DNA from 2 places in the Neobacillus camarae genome. Region 2 is predicted to be linked to the other one. Evidence: riboswitches for the same ligand, from Rfam matches in the RefSeq annotation. Region 2 holds a riboswitch; the other holds the start of a gene.
The links. A riboswitch is a leader RNA that binds a small molecule or an ion and turns the genes downstream of it on or off. The one in region 2 is predicted to bind S-adenosylmethionine.
Positions count from the first base shown of each region.

Region 1: it holds a riboswitch for S-adenosylmethionine, as region 2 does, so the genes downstream of both, ACY8D0_RS01890 (homoserine dehydrogenase) here and metK (methionine adenosyltransferase) in region 2, are expected to answer to the same signal.

Region 1 covers NZ_JBUCKX010000001.1:412,528-420,744, forward strand. Annotated here, with positions in the region: gene argH (argininosuccinate lyase) at 1-321, shown strand, start outside; gene ACY8D0_RS01875 (carbon-nitrogen hydrolase family protein) at 540-1,400, shown strand; gene ACY8D0_RS01880 (GNAT family N-acetyltransferase) at 1,421-2,083, shown strand; gene ACY8D0_RS01885 (GNAT family N-acetyltransferase) at 2,107-2,778, shown strand; SAM riboswitch class I at 2,862-2,973, shown strand; gene ACY8D0_RS01890 (homoserine dehydrogenase) at 3,048-4,280, shown strand; gene ACY8D0_RS01895 (YfhD family protein) at 4,816-5,004, opposite strand; gene ACY8D0_RS01900 (YfhE family protein) at 5,097-5,228, opposite strand; gene recX (recombination regulator RecX) at 5,396-6,220, shown strand; gene ACY8D0_RS01910 (YfhH family protein) at 6,261-6,584, shown strand; gene ACY8D0_RS01915 (small, acid-soluble spore protein K) at 6,675-6,851, opposite strand; gene ACY8D0_RS01920 (YfhJ family protein) at 6,983-7,252, shown strand; gene ACY8D0_RS01925 (metal-dependent hydrolase) at 7,283-8,217, opposite strand, start outside.
Region 2 covers NZ_JBUCKX010000002.1:1,492,780-1,500,996, forward strand. Annotated here, with positions in the region: gene ACY8D0_RS14850 (hypothetical protein) at 1-503, shown strand, start outside; gene pckA (phosphoenolpyruvate carboxykinase (ATP)) at 521-2,110, opposite strand; SAM riboswitch class I at 2,411-2,541, shown strand; gene metK (methionine adenosyltransferase) at 2,757-3,959, shown strand; gene asnB (asparagine synthase (glutamine-hydrolyzing)) at 4,209-6,107, shown strand; gene ACY8D0_RS14870 (gamma carbonic anhydrase) at 6,320-6,832, opposite strand; gene ACY8D0_RS14875 (alpha/beta hydrolase) at 7,352-8,155, shown strand; gene ACY8D0_RS14880 (tetraprenyl-beta-curcumene synthase family protein) at 8,173-8,217, shown strand, end outside.

The DNA.
Region 1 (8,217 bases), on a different contig from region 2:
AAAGATGTAATGAGAAAAGCCATTAATAATGACTATTCGAATGCAACCGATATCGCGGACTATTTGGTCACAAAAGGCCTTCCGTTCCGTGCAGCACATGAAGTGATTGGAAAAATTGTTCTATACGCCATCCAGTCCGGCAAGTTTTTACTCGACTTAAGTTTTGAAGAGTACCAACAGTTTAGTCCTTTATTTGAAGAGGATATTTACGAGGTGCTGGCTCCGGAGCATGTGGTCGCCGTTCGAAACAGCCTGGGAGGCACATCTCCTGAACAGGTAAGACAACAAATTAAGCTTGCTGAAGAAAAGCTGCATCAATAAGGGATAAGCCCGCCGGATTGGCGGGCTGTTTTTTTCGTTTAGGAAGAGCGGACGGGAATCCTCTCCATTTCAATGGAGAGATGATAGTCCGCCCTCTTGATAAACCCACTAGGTTTTTATCTTTTTTCACCAAAAGCTGGATAAATTGTATTCCTTATGAAAATATTAGATAATTTGTTTAGTAACCATTTTTTCAAAAAATTGACTGGAGGAATAAGATGAAACTTAGAGTATCTGCCGTGCAGTACCATTTGCATACGATTCAATCCTTTGAGGAATTCGCTGGCCAATGCGAGCATTATATAAAAACTGCAGAAGAGTTTGGGGCTGAATTTGTACTGTTCCCTGAATTCTTTACCACGCAGCTTCTATCTATTGGAGACAGTCAGGGGCATAGCCTGAAAATTGCTGACCTGCCAAACTTCACTGAACAATATCTTGCGTTATTCTCCAACTTTGCCAAACAAACAAATATGCATATCATCGCCGGAACTCACGTACTTCGTAAGAATGGCAAGCTGTATAATACCGCCCATTTATTTTACCCCGATGGAAGAGTTGGCGAGCAGGCTAAGCTGCATATTACCCCTACTGAGGTGCATGAATGGGACATGGCCCCTGGGGATTCTTTTCAGATTTTTGAAACTGACAAAGGGAAAATCGCCCTGTTGACTTGCTATGACATCGAATTTCCGGAAATCGTCCGGATGGCGAAAGCAAAGGGAGCCGACGTGATTTTCTGTCCATCCTGTACCGACGATCGCCACGGTTTCCATAGGGTCCGCTATACAAGCCATGCCCGGGCGATTGAGAATCAAGTATATGTCGTTTTAACCGGAACGGTCGGTTCGTTGCCGACAGTTGATTTTATGCGGGCTAATTTTGGCCAGGCTGCCATTATTACACCGAACGATATCCCATTTCCGCCGCGCGGTATCTTGGTCGAAGGGGAAATTAACAATGATATGGTCGTAACAGCAGATCTGGATTTAGAACTGTTATACGAAGTCCGTGAGCGCGGCTCGGTTACCACTTGGCGGGACCGTAGAACCGACTTATATGTCGATTGGGAAAAATAACGGACCGGAGGAGAATCGGAATGTACCGAAGCCAGTTTTACGTGTTTGAACACGACCAGCCTAAGGCTGCCATCATTCGTAACTACACCAATGAAGACTTTGAACAGCTGATTGAAATCCAATCAGAATGCTTTCCTCCGCCATTTCCAGCCGAATTGTGGTGGAATAAGGAGCAATTGACTAATCATGTGACGCTTTTTCCTGAAGGAGCACTCTGTATCGAAATTGAAGGGGAATTAGCTGGGTCCTTAACAGGTCTCTGTGTTGATTTTAATCCGAACCATATGGAACATACTTGGGCCGAAATCACGGATAACGGTTATATAAGAAACCATCATCCCAACGGCAATACCCTGTATATTGTTGATATAAGTGTCAGGCCAAAATACCGGAAACTAGGGCTTGGCAAGCTGATGATGGAAGCGATGTACCACGTCATCATAGAAAAGGGGTATGAGCGTTTGCTTGGGGGCGGCCGGATGCCCGGCTATCATAAACATAAAAATCAAATGACACCGCAGGACTACCTCGAAGCAGTTGTGAAAGGGCAATTAAAGGATCCGGTCATTACGTTTCTTTTGCGATGCGGCCGCGTCCCATTAGGGATTGTGAACAACTATCTGGATGATGAAGAATCGTGCAATAATGCCGTGCTTATGCAATGGGAAAATCCATTTAAATAATATATAAGGGAGGGCGCCAGCTCATGGAATATAAGAGGATAACCACTATTGAAGATCCCAATTTTAGAAAGCTGCATGATTTAATGGGCAAAATTTTTCCATCGGAGGAAGTGCTGAAGTACGATTTATGGAAAGAGCCGTTAGAAGATCCAGGAATCCGGGTGTTTGTGGCCATCCACGATGACCAAGTGGTCGGGGCTACCGAATACCGCTATTATCCTGATTGGAACATTGCGATGACCGACTTTACTATTATTAGTAAGCAAGGCTTGAGTCTTGGACGGTTCCTCGCCGAAAACCGTATGAGAGACTTACAGGAACTTGCCCATGCCAATGGAAATGAGTTATTTGGTATGTTTGCCGAAATCTACGATCCATATCGCGCGTCCAATCATGAATTTGGCGGCGTTAGAGTAATGGATCCCTATGTACGCCGCGAAGTACTGTCACATTTGGGATATAAAAGGCTGGATTTGGAATATGTCCATCCATCCTGGGAAAATAATGGTGAAGCGGTATCGGGATTGGATTTGTGTTTCATGCCAATTTTAGATCAAACCGAAGCACTGCCTGCATCTCTGGTGAAAGATTTCCTCACCGTTTATTACTCTGTGCTGCCAAATAAGCCGCAGGAATGGCTGGATATGGTTGAAAAAGCAGCAGAAAAGGAAACAATTGATTTACTGCCGCTATAGGATAGAATATTGACTTGGAGGGAAAATTCAGTTAATATTACTTCTATATATTTCGAATTTTATTAAATTGCAAATAAATTTATCTCTTATCCAGAGTGGCGGAGGGACATGGCCCGATGAAGCCCGGCAACCTTCAAGGTGTATCTTGAAAAGGTGCTAATTCCTGCAGATTGTAGTCAATCTGGCAGATAAGAGGAGGAACTCACCCTCTTCTTATCAAGAGGGTTTTTCTTTTTATAATAAGAAATTTTATGAAGGGTGGTCTAAAAATGACTGGAATCAAAGTGGCAATTCTCGGTTTTGGCACGGTTGGAGAAGGCGTCTATCGGACAATTCAATCACATGAAGCTGAATTGACCGATGTGTTGGGAAAGAAAGTGGAAGTTGCCGCCATTTTAATAAAAAATACGGCAAAGGCCAGAACAATAGGAGACGGAGTCCTAGTCACCACTGATTTTGAAGAAATCATTCGCCTGCCAAAGCTGGATGTGGTCATCGAGGCAATTGTCGGCCAGGAACCATCCTATACATATTTAAAACGTGCCATCCAAAGAGGCTGTCACATTATTACGGCAAATAAAGAAATGTTTGCCCATTATGGTAAAGAATTAATTAAACTGGCCGGCAGTCATCATGTTCAAGTTGGTTTTGAAGCAACTGTAGCGGGAGGAATTCCAGTCATCCAAACGTTAAGGCAGCTTCTCAAAATTAACCGAGTTTCCGAAATACACGGGATTCTAAATGGAACTTCTAATTTTATTTTGACTGAAATGCGTGAAAAAAAGCAGTCATTTGCCCAAAGCCTTCTTTTGGCTCAAGAAAAGGGTTATGCAGAGGCGGACCCCACAAATGATGTCGAAGGATTTGATGCTTTTTATAAAACCATGATCCTCAGCCGGATTGCCTTCGGTTCCGAACCTATTTGGCAGGATGTGGAGCGTGAGGGGATAACCCATATAAATAGCGAACTTATAGAGGTGGCAGATCAATTGGGGCTAAGATTTAAACACGTGGCCAGTATCACCAAACTTGGCGACAAGATTCAAGCCTCGGTTAAACCTGCCCTGGTCGGAAATGAGCATCCCTTCTACCATGTAGAAGGGGTAGAAAATGCAGTCAATGTCCACTCGGATATTGTCGGAAGGATTACTTTGCAGGGGCCGGGGGCAGGAATGTTCCCGACAGCCAGTGCGGTCATAGAGGATTTGGTATATGTGAATCAATATCATGCGGCTGCGCATTCTTTACGAAAGCAAGTGGAAACAGAGCAGCAAGAAAAGGGAGAACCAAGTAAGTATTGGTTTATTCATGGTGTTAGACCGGCAACGTCCCAGTTAAATATCGTTTGGAATGATTTGGAACTTACTGGTATCACTATTGTAAAAGCAACAAAATCTGAAGTGGCACAATGGGCCAGACAATACCCTGCAGTTCGCTATTACGCGATTTTAGGGGATGTCGAATGGGAAGCTATCAAACTGGAAACGACAGCTGTCATGTAGTGGATAAGAAAGGAGCAACCGCTTCTTTCTTTTTTATGTCCAGTGAACTGGAGTTCACATACTCTTCACATTTCCAATATAAATATGTTAAAAAACTGTGAAATTGGTTGTTTTAAAACGGATGGGGGAGTATAGTCTGAGTATAGAAACGATAGTGAAAACTTCACATCGTTCATGTAATTTGATTTTAACGAGTTCTAACAATTTATTTTGGATTAACCTCTCTTTGGAACTCGCTGAAATATATCCCCCCTTTTATATAGTTACTTTGAAAGAAGCAGGAATCCCCTGCTTCTCTTTTTTTAAGTTTCTTTTATATATGGCTGTTGATTTCCGCTCCAGGCGCTCAGGGAACCCGCGGGCGTGCCGGAGAGCCTCCTCGGCGCTGGAAGGAAGCCGCCTGCGGGGTCTCCCCAGCCCAGTACTCCCGCAGGAGTCTGAACTTATCCGCTCCCATAAACAGGGTAAAAAACAACAATATCGTTTCACAGAGCCTTTTGAAAAAATGGCGCAGACCAGGACGCCTGCGTTTTTCTTAGTCGTTTCTTCTATTGGCGGCACGCTGGTTGGCTGCGTCGGCCCGTGCTTGTGCTTCCATATCCTCTTGATCAGCCAACTCTCTTGAAAATTCCACATCATATCCATCATATTTCATATCTTTTGGCACCTGTGGCAAAGATGCCTTATTTTTATCGCGAGTTTTGTGTCCGTGTGAACGGCCCATTGTAAAAACCCCTTTCACTTGTCGGTTTGAAAGCCGTAAAGGCTCCCATTACTAGGATGAACAAATGAACAGGGGTTATTAATGGAATAATTTTATAGCTTCGTTTTTCGGTCGGTGAAACCGCCAGCACGGTCGGCCATTTTAAATTCACGCTGGTATAATACCTCTTGAGTGCTTGTTAATGAATACTTTCCACGGTTTTTATCCTTTTTTCGATCTCCCATTCCGATTCATTCCTTTCGCCATTTAGAGATAAATTGGTACAAAGTGCACCTGCTGACATTTTTTCCTAATTTGCTATGAATCATACTAATAAATTTTATTTGTCCAAAACAGAAAAGTTAAATACAAAACCGGGAATATGGTAAAGTAAGGGGGAGAGGTGAAGGAAATGGCCATCATCACAAAAATCACCACCCAACAGAAAAATGAGGACAGGTTTAATTTATTTCTGGATAAAGGTAAAGGCGAAGAATACGCTTTTAGTGTGGACAGTGATGTTCTCATTAAGTTCGGATTAAAAAAAGGAATGGAAATAGATGAATTTTCAATTATGGAAGTTCAATACCAAGATGATATCCGCAAAGCCTATAACCTTGCTATTCACTATTTGGCGCGGAGAATGAGATCGGAAAAAGAGGTCAGGGAATATTTGCTGAAAAAAGAACTGGATAAGCCCATTATCAATGAGGTACTCCATAAATTAGCGAACCAGAATTATCTCCACGATGAAGAGTTTGCCATGGCCTTTGTGAGAACCCAAGTCCAAACAAGCGATAAGGGACCGGATATCATTAAACAGGAACTAAAGGAAAAAGGAATTGCTGAAGATTTCATTTTAAGGGCTCTGAAAGAATTTCCTCAAGAGTTGCAATTGGACAAGGCAGTCAAGCTGAGCCAAAAATTTTTCAATAAATCATCAAAGGAATCCCTAAAAATCCAAAAACAAAAGCTTGAACAAATGCTGGTACGAAAAGGGTACCCGTTTGGAATTATCCAGGTTGCCGCTACGGAGCTGCAAGATAACGGGCAAGAGCAAGCAGAATTTGCAGCCATCCAATATCAAGGAGCAAAAGCCCACAGGAAGTTCTCCCAATACAACGGGTTCGAGTACGAGCAGAAAATGAAGCAGGCATTGTACCGTAAAGGATTTTCCATGGAACTGATTGAAAAATACTTAGCCCATATATCAAGTGAAAATCAAGAGTTCACCTGAATCCAAATATAAAATAATAGAAGAACTGGATGTGAAGGATATGCAGCAGGAGAAACGATATAGTGAGTTGACCGCTCAACAATTAAACCAGGAAATAGCCAATCTGAAAGAGCAGGCAAGAAAAGCGGAGCAGATGGGCATGGTGAGTGAGTTTGCCGTGCTTGAAAGAAAGGTCCAAATGGCACGTGCTTATTTGTTGGACCCACATGATTTTAAAAAGGGAGAAATATACGAAATTGAAGGAGCACCAGGAGAATATTTTAAAGTTGAATATTTGAATGGCGTGTTTGCCTGGGGCTACCGTCTAGGGGGGAACGGCAGTGAAGAGGCATTGCCGATATCCATGCTAAATGAACTGAAATGAAACAGGAACAAACCAGAGAATGGCATTCTCTGGTTTGTAGAAGTGTCCAAAAGTTGATATCGTTTGTAAATCAGCGACAAACTTTAGCTTCTATTTCCAAACTTGCGGCGCTTCGTCATCGCGTGCTGAGGATGCTCTCATCCGCTCTTGTGGATGGGTATTGATTGTTCCGTCGGCCCTTTTTGATGCATATTCTGCTTTTGCCCGTGGCTCCCCGTCAAAATTTTGTTTATTTTGGTTAGGGAAATTTCTCTGTTTATTTCTCATGCTTTACCTCCAAAAAAGGGAATGAGAAACCGTGTAAGGCGGTGCGCATGCTCCGTCCCTACCCGTATTATTAATATTCACGTAAAGGTTTTGTCTTATGATAATAAGAAATTGGCAGGAAGTGAATTCAAATGAATGATTACCAAGAAAAGCTAACCAAACTGTTACTCGATAAGAATGAACAACTTTCCTACAATCAAGCCCGTACTTGGGTAGAGTTGCTGTGGGATGACTTTGAAACTACTCAAGCAAAGGCGGGGCATGAATATAAGGGCAGTGAAATGACCGAAAGAATTGTAAAGCAGTGGATTGAAAATTATGGGCCGAAGCTTCATGATTTTATTGCCTCCAATCCGAAATACGAAAAATACTTAAACCAAAATAAAAACATGTTACATTAAACAGGAAAACTCGCCAAAAGGCGAGTTTTTTTAACTTGGCAATATTCCCAGTTTCTTCCGCAACTTTTTCTCGCTGTAAACCCAGCCGGTATATGAACTGATTGGCATCAGGTTCATATCCAATTGGACCACGGCCACAAACGGGTAATGGCCATTGCTGCGGTAGCGCAAATCAATGAATCTGACTTCAAAATGATCATCGAACTCATCCACTTCCCAGCGGTACACCGGTGAAAAGGAAAGAAAAGCGGCAATATTTTCGTCCTTTTTTGCTGCGTCAATGACAGGTGTTCGCGGAACAGGAACCCGTTTAAATTTGTCCAGAATTTCTACCTTACCTTTGGTCGCCCTGCCGACGAAAAATAAGTCCTTATTCATCGCCGCAATCCGCCATTGGTGGAATCTCATGGTAGGGGCAACAATAATTTCTTCAGCATCAGGAATTATTGACCGGACCTCAACCAATACTTTCTTTTTGACTTGATATCTTTTTAAATAATAGGCAATCACTACCAAAAACATCGCGAGGAAGGTATATCCGGGATGTGCTCCGACGACCCAAATAAAAATCGCGATTACATGAATCCCAAATATAAATGGGTCAAACGTATTAATCACGCCAAGTGCAACCCACTTAGCGGAGAATGGCCTTAGAGCCTGAGTGCCATAAGCATTAAAAATGTCAACAAAAACATGGATGAAAACGGCAGCAAATATCCATCCCCATAAATGCAAAAGGTTGGCCCCAGGGAAAAATGGATACAGGATAGCCAATATCACAAGTGGCCATAAGACAACCGCAGGAACAGAATGAGTAATGCCGCGGTGATTCCGAATATAGATCGCGTTGTTTCGCAATTTTAAAACAGTGTCAATATCTGGTATTTGCGAGCCTGCAATAACACCGATTAACACACTGGTTGTGGTGGCGTGACTCGCGGCAACGGCCGGATCCAATGTTGCAA
Region 2 (8,217 bases):
CGGTCGAGGCCGTGCATGCAAAAACTGGTGTCAAAGAGGAGCTGGCCAACACGAAGCTGGCGGGACCAATGGATGGCGCCGACGCCCATGCTTTGACAAGCTTTAAGCCGTTCCCTTTTGCAGGTAAGTGGACTTTGCAATTTTCCGTTGCTGGAAAAAGTTTTGCTGCGTTTCCCATTTACGTGAAAGAACCGTATGTTCAGGCGGATAAATGGACCTTATTGATGTCACAGGAAGATCTGCATGCCGGTTTTTATGAAGATGTCCCTATTGAAGTAACTGGGGACAATCTTCCCGATCAAATTGAGTTGGAAGTATTCTCTCTGGAAACGGCTGAAGTGACCAAATTTACTTTCGGGGATAAGACGGAATATACAGCGACGGGGGGGACAAAGGTCGCCCAGTACACAGGAGATTTTCAAATCAAAAAAAGCGGAAAATATCGTTTTACAGTAGTGAACAGCTCTCAGGCGGTTGAAGTAAGAAAGCCCGTATCCAATTAAGATACGGGCTTTACTCATTACAGGACTGGTCCGCCTTTTTCAATCACATCAGCTTCCACGTTGGTGAATTTTTTGAAGTTTTCCCGGAATTTTTCGGCTAACTCTTTGGCTTTCACTTTAAAAGCAGCCTGGTCTGACCAGGTTTTGTTCGGCTGCAATACTTCATCAGGCACACCGGCAACATGCAGCGGTATATTTAACCCGAAAATTTCATCCTTAACCGTTTCCACATGGTTCAATTCCCCTTCAAGTGCTGCCTGGACCATTGCTCTTGTGTAGGAGAGTTTCATCCGGCTGCCCGTGCCATACACTCCACCGGTCCAGCCTGTATTGACTAGAAACACATTCACGTTATGTTCGAGTATTTTTTCGCCTAGCATTTTGGCATATCGAGTTGCCGGCAATGGCAGGAACGGAGCTCCAAAGCAGGTGGAAAAAGTGGCCTCTGGTGAGGTCACACCGCGTTCTGTTCCCGCCAGTTTCGAAGTGTACCCGCTAAGAAAATGGTACATGGCCTGCTCTCTAGTTAATTTTGTAATCGGGGGAAGCACGCCAAACGCGTCTGCTGTTAGAAAAACAATAGTATTGGGGTGTCCGGCAATGCTTGGCTGGACAATGTTGTCAATGGCTTCAATCGGGTAGGCAGCCCGTGTATTTTCTGTAAAGGCACCATCGTCATAATCCGGAACTCTGGAATCCTGGTCCATCACGACATTTTCAAGTACAGTGCCAAAACGGATGGCATTAAATATTTGCGGCTCTTTTTCTTCTGATAGATTAATGGTTTTAGCATAGCAGCCGCCTTCAATATTAAATACACCGCTTGACGACCAGCCATGTTCATCATCGCCGATCAGCCGGCGGTGAGGGTCGGCGGACAAGGTGGTTTTCCCTGTGCCGGATAAACCGAAAAACAGGGCGACATCCCCTTCTTTCCCGACATTGGCAGAACAATGCATGGAAAAAATATGATTTTCGGGAAGGAGATAGTTCATGACTGAGAAGATCGATTTCTTCATTTCACCTGCATATTCCGTGCCCCCAATTAGGACAACCCTGCGCTCAAAAGAAATCAGGATAAAGGCTTCCGAGTTCGTGCCATCCACTACAGGATTGGCTTTGAAATGAGGTGCGGAAATGACGGTAAATGGATTATCATGGGACACTAACTCATCCTCAGTAGGGCGTATAAATAACTGGTGGGCAAATAAATTTTGCCAAGCTAGTTCATTAATCACTTGGATGGGCAATTGTGATTTCTTATCGGCCCCGGCAAACCCTTTAAAAACAAAAATTTCTTGTTTTTGTTTCAAGTATTCGATGACCTTATGGTATAATTTAACAAATATTTCCTCCGATATGGGCTGATTCAACGAGGGACCCCAAGCGATTTTATCCTTTGTTGCTGGTTCGTTCACAATGAATTTGTCCCTTGGCGATCTCCCGGTGTATTTTCCGGTGGAAACGCAAACGGCACCCGTTGAAGTTAACTGTCCTTCCTTTCGTCTTAGAATCTTTTCGACTAATTGCGGGACGGATAGCTGGGTGTATACATTTTGGCCGGTTAACAAATTCGCTAATTCATCGGTAATATGAACTGAATTCATTGAATGAAACCTTCCTTTTTATATGTTTTTTTAAAACGGATTATAATTATTAAATAGTATAACATATTTATTGGAATAGTCTATACTAATAACAAAAAACAATTTGTATTATATATACTTTATTCTACGGTTTTAGCTAAAGTTATAACTTTGTTTGAAATTTTAAAAGGAATATTACATAAGAACTCATAAATGTTCTGGCGTTTTCGGCTATTTGTCTATGTTTTTAGCAGCAAGTTGCAAAAAAATTCATTGACTTTAATCGATCGTCCAGTTAACATTTTAATTTGAACGGATACTCTCTTATCCCGAGCTGGTGGAGGGACAGGCCCAATGAAACCCAGCAACCTGCAATCTAAGAAAACCTTTTTAAAGGATTTCTAGGCAAAGGTGCTAAACCTGTTGCAAGGCTTGGCCTTGAACGATAAGAGTGAAAGGCGCGCAAACATTTGCATTAACCTTTCCTCATAGGGAAAGGTTTTTTTGTTAGGCACAAAATAGTGCTGTTTTACATAACAAACTTACATAACTAATAAAAATCCCGTGTTTATTTCATACTACTAAGGGAATGAGTTCCGTATCAATTTGAGGTGAATTCCTGAAGGGACCGCCTCACGTTATTTCATATTTATAGGAGGAATTCAGATTGTCCACAAAACGCCGTTTGTTTACGTCTGAATCAGTTACAGAAGGTCACCCTGATAAAATCTGTGACCAAATTTCTGATTCCATTTTGGATGCTATTTTAGCAAAAGACCCTAATGCCCGGGTTGCAGCGGAAACTTCCGTTACAACAGGATTGGTGTTGGTGGCGGGGGAAATCACCACTTCGACCTACGTTGACATTCCCAAAATCGTCCGTGAAACGATTAAAGGGATTGGCTATAATCGTGCTAAATATGGTTTTGACTCCGAAACCTGTGCGGTTTTAACTTCTATTGATGAACAGTCACCAGACATTGCAATGGGTGTTAACCAAGCGCTGGAAGCCAGGGAAGGGCAAATGTCGGATGAAGAAATTGAGGCAATTGGCGCCGGGGACCAAGGATTAATGTTCGGATTTGCATGCAATGAGACAAAAGAGCTCATGCCTCTGCCGATTTCTTTAGCTCATAAACTTTCCCGCCGGTTAACCGAAGTCCGTAAAGAGGATATTCTTCCATATCTTCGCCCCGACGGGAAAACACAGGTTACGGTTGAATATGATGAAAACAACCAACCAGTACGGATTGATACGATTGTCATTTCTACGCAGCATCATCCGGAGATTTCACTGGAGCAGATTCAGCGTAACGTAAAAGAATATGTGATTAATCCGGTTGTTCCAAAAGAATTGATTGATGAAAATACAAAGTATTTTATTAACCCGACAGGGCGGTTCGTTATTGGCGGTCCGCAGGGGGACGCCGGTTTAACCGGGCGCAAAATTATTGTTGATACTTATGGCGGTTATGCTCGTCATGGCGGCGGTGCGTTTTCCGGTAAAGACCCGACCAAGGTTGACCGTTCCGCTGCCTATGCTGCCCGGTATGTGGCGAAAAATATTGTTGCAGCAGGTTTGGCTGACAAATGTGAGGTACAGCTTGCTTATGCCATTGGCGTGGCAAGACCAGTTTCCATTTCAATCGATACATTTGGTACCGGCAAGGTGAATGAGGATGTATTGGTTCAATTAGTGGAGAAGAACTTTGATCTTCGTCCGGCGGGAATTATAAAAATGTTGGATCTTCGCCGGCCAATTTACAAGCAAACGGCTGCATACGGACACTTTGGCCGTCCCGATTTGGATCTTCCTTGGGAACGGACAGATAAAGCGGACGCACTGCTGGGGCAGACGGAAGGATGTTAATAGGATGGGAGTTGCATAACAATGTAACTCCCATTTTTATTTTTCGTCTAATTCCAGTAAAGTATGGGGATTAAAGGAATAACATGTTTACAGGCACTCTCCGCAGTGAACAATGATAATACATTGCCAAGGCTCTTACGCTTCAAATTTTCCTTATGTTCACAGTTCCTTTTTTTAAAAAAAGTGGTAGTATAAGAGAGTATGTTTTTTTCTTGGCATCAAATTAAGATGAAGTAGGTGAGGTACATAATGTGTGGTTTTATTGGTTGTGTACACGACAAACCGCAAAGCTATAACGATGAGCAAATCGAACATTTTAAAAATATGAATGATATAATTACCCATCGCGGGCCGGATGACGATGGTTATTATTTTGACGAGCATGTCCAATTTGGTTTTCGGCGCCTTAGTATCATTGACATCGAAAGCGGGCATCAGCCGCTGACCTATGAGAATGAACGGTATTGGATTATTTTTAATGGCGAGGTTTATAACTACGTTGAACTGCGCGAGGAACTATTAAAGGAAGGTCTCTCCTTTGCAACAAGTTCAGATACAGAGGTTATTATTGCTTTATACAGCCACTTGAAGGAAAAAGCGGTTGATAAATTACGCGGGATGTTTGCTTTTGTCATCTGGGATAAGCAGGAACAAACCCTGTACGGTGCCCGGGACCATTTCGGCATCAAGCCATTCTTCTATATGGAAGACGGCGAAAAAACCTATTTTGCATCTGAGAAAAAGAGTATCCTACTGGCACTCGAAAATGATGTACTCGACTATGATGCCTTGCAGCAGTATTTGACATATCAGTTTGTTCCTGAACCGAACACATTATCAAAGGGAATTTTAAAACTGGAGCCGGGCCATTATTTTATCAAAAAAGTGGGCTCGCCCATGGAAATCAAACGCTATTGGAAAGCACATTTTAACCCGGTACAAAAATCCGAAGCCGAATATGTGAAGGAAATCCGGAATATCCTGTTTGATTCAGTAGAAAAACATATGCGCAGTGATGTTCCTGTCGGCTCTTTTCTTTCCGGGGGAATTGACTCATCCATTATCGCTTCTATCGCAAAAGAGTTTCACCCAGCGATTAAAACATTCTCTGTTGGCTTTGAACGCAATGGCTTTAGTGAGATAGATGTCGCCAAAGAAACGGCGGAAAAGCTTGGAGTTGAAAACATCAGCTATGTTATTACACCGGAAGAATATATGAAGGAAGTTCCGAAAATCATGTGGCATATGGATGACCCGCTTGCTGACCCTGCTTGTGTACCGTTGTACTTTGTGGCACGTGAAGCACGAAAACATGTAACGGTAGTCCTATCCGGTGAAGGGGCCGATGAATTATTCGGCGGCTATAACATTTACCGCGAACCGCATGACCTGCAGATTTTTAATAAAATCCCTCGGGTTGGAAAAACCCTGCTTAAAGGGATTGCCAATTTGATGCCTGAAGGAACCAAGGGCAAGAGCTTTATTGAGCGCGGTGTGACACCAATGGAAGAGCGCTATATCGGAAATGCGAAAATGTTCAGTGAGGATGAAAAACGGGATCTATTGAGTGTATATCGGGAAGGATTGAACTATACAGACGTTACCAAGCCCCTTTATCATGAAACCCGTGGCTACGATCCGGTTGACAGGATGCAGTATATTGATATCCACACTTGGATGCGTGGCGATATCCTGCTGAAAGCTGACAGAACAACAATGGCCCATTCCTTGGAGCTGCGTGTTCCTTTCCTTGATAAGGAAGTTTTTGAAGTGGCCTCGAACATTCCAAGCAGCTTAAAAACAGCTGCGGGCACGACCAAGTATATTTTACGCAAGGCAGCGGAAGGCGTCGTTCCTGATCATGTTCTGAACCGCAAGAAGCTTGGCTTCCCTGTCCCAATTCGCCATTGGCTAAAGGCGGAAATGAATGAATGGGCGAAAAAAATTATCCGGGAAAGCAACACGGACCATTTAATCAATAAAACTTATTTATTGAAATTGCTTGACGACCATTGTCTTGATAAAGCGGACAACAGCCGGAAAATTTGGACGGTTCTCATGTTCATGGTATGGCATCAAGTTTATGTTGAAGGTGTTTACTCATTTCAATCGGAAAATGAGAAAGTGTTAGAGACTTTAAAACATTAATTAAAAAAGCACCCTCGGGTGCTTTTTTAATTAGGAGCTGTTAAAACAATAAATTTGATCTTTTTAAGTCTGTTGATTAGAGCGGATAAACTCGACTCCTGAGAGAGTACGGGCGAGGATGCTCCCCGGCACGACCGGGGGCCGCTAAAGCTTCTTTCGCTGCAATCAACAGCCAAATTTAGCACAGCCTTTAATTAAAGTCGAGATATCGGTTATCCTTTTAAGGATTTATAATATTGTGCCTTCTCGGCATATTCGCGGACGATTCTTTCCATGTCTTTAATGTCTTCATCATTTAATTCTCTAATAACTTTTGCCGGTCTGCCAAACGCTAATGTATTGGGAGGGATTTTTTTTCCCTGGGGAACAAGGCTGCCTGCTCCGATAAATGCACCCTCACCAATTTCAGCTTGGTCCAATATAATGGAGCCCATACCGATTAAGGCCTTTTTTCTGATGATACAACTATGAAGGATGACCTGGTGTCCTATTGTCACTTCGTCTTCTAATAATAGCGGGTTGTTGGGACTTTGGTGTAAGATAGTATTATCTTGGATGTTGACCTTTTTCCCTATCCTGGTAGGGGCCACATCCCCCCTGATGACCGAGTTAAACCAGACACTGGATTGTTCGCCAATTTCAACATCACCGGTAACTGTCGCAAAATCAGCGATAAAAACGGAATCATCTATGACCGGATATTTTCCATGAAACGGATAAATCATTTAGGTTGCTCCTTTTTTATAGGATAAGAAAGTTATACTTTCTACCTTGGGAATTGGCCGGCTCAAAAGCGCCCTAGAGCTTAGTGTGCTTCGCTCTCCGATAAGTCAAGCACGAATGCGCCTGTTGGCTCTTCGTGTTTCCTTTAGCTAATCAGAATTTATTCCTTAAATTCCGAACGCATAAGTTCAACTACGCCTCTTTCTGCGCCTAGCGGCTTGCCACTCGGCGAGTTTTTACTTATCTCAGTTGGAGAGGTTCCACAAGGAAGGCTTCGGCTGCATAGGCATCGCACGAACAAAAAGCGTTAGCTTTTTGGAGGAGGCCTGTCGTAAGCTGACCAGGGCGCCTGCGCTTTTCTTAATAGATGATTTAATTGTATCGGAATTATTTGCTTATTGGCAAAAATTTTATCCAGACATGGATATACTGGAAATAACGATTAACCCAGGGGTCCGCGCAATATGGTAAAATACTAAAAAGATTCATACATGATTACTACTTTTCTAGGGGGAAACACAATGTGGAAGTGGGAAGCAGAAGGTGAAGCGAAGGCCGTTATCGTCATCGTTCACGGGGCAATGGAACATCACCGCCGGTACGGCTGGCTGATTGAAATGTGGCGATCATCAGGCTTTCATGTCATTATGGATGACCTTCCTGGCCAAGGAATGACCACAAGGGCCGGCCGTGGACATATTGATTCCTTTGATGAATACATAATCGCTGTAAATGATTGGATTGAGGCAGCATATCAATATGGGTTACCTGTATTTTTATTGGGCCACAGCATGGGCGGGCTCATATCCATTCGTCTTCTTCAGGAAAAACGGCTTAACCTTGCCGGTGTTATTTTGTCCTCGCCCTGCCTGGGACTTGTGAAACCTCCGTCGAGATTTCTGGATTTTATTTCCCGTGGATTAAATGTTATTTTTCCGTCCTTTCGGATTGACCCCAAGTTGACTATCGAAATGGCTACCAGGAACGAGGATGTCCGGGAGGCTGATGCCAATGACACGCTTTATGTGACCAAAGTTTCCGTCAGATGGTATCGAGAGCTTGCGGAGGCTATGAAACAGGCGTTTTTCCGTATTGAAAGAACCCAGGATGTGCCCATGCTAATCATGCAGGCAGGGGAAGATAAAATAGTAAACAAACGGACCGTGAAAGAGTGGTTTAATAAAGTTCCTTTAACGGAACAACGGTTCAAAGAGTGGCCAAAATGCTATCATGAAATCTTTAATGAACCAGAGCGTGAAGAGGTTTTTGAATATGCCAAAGATTTTGTTTATAGCCAAATAAAAGCCATTGGATACATTGTGTAGAAAGGTTGTTGTTTTCCATGAAGCCAGTTACCCTCATGTCCAGGGTATACCGCAAAATACTC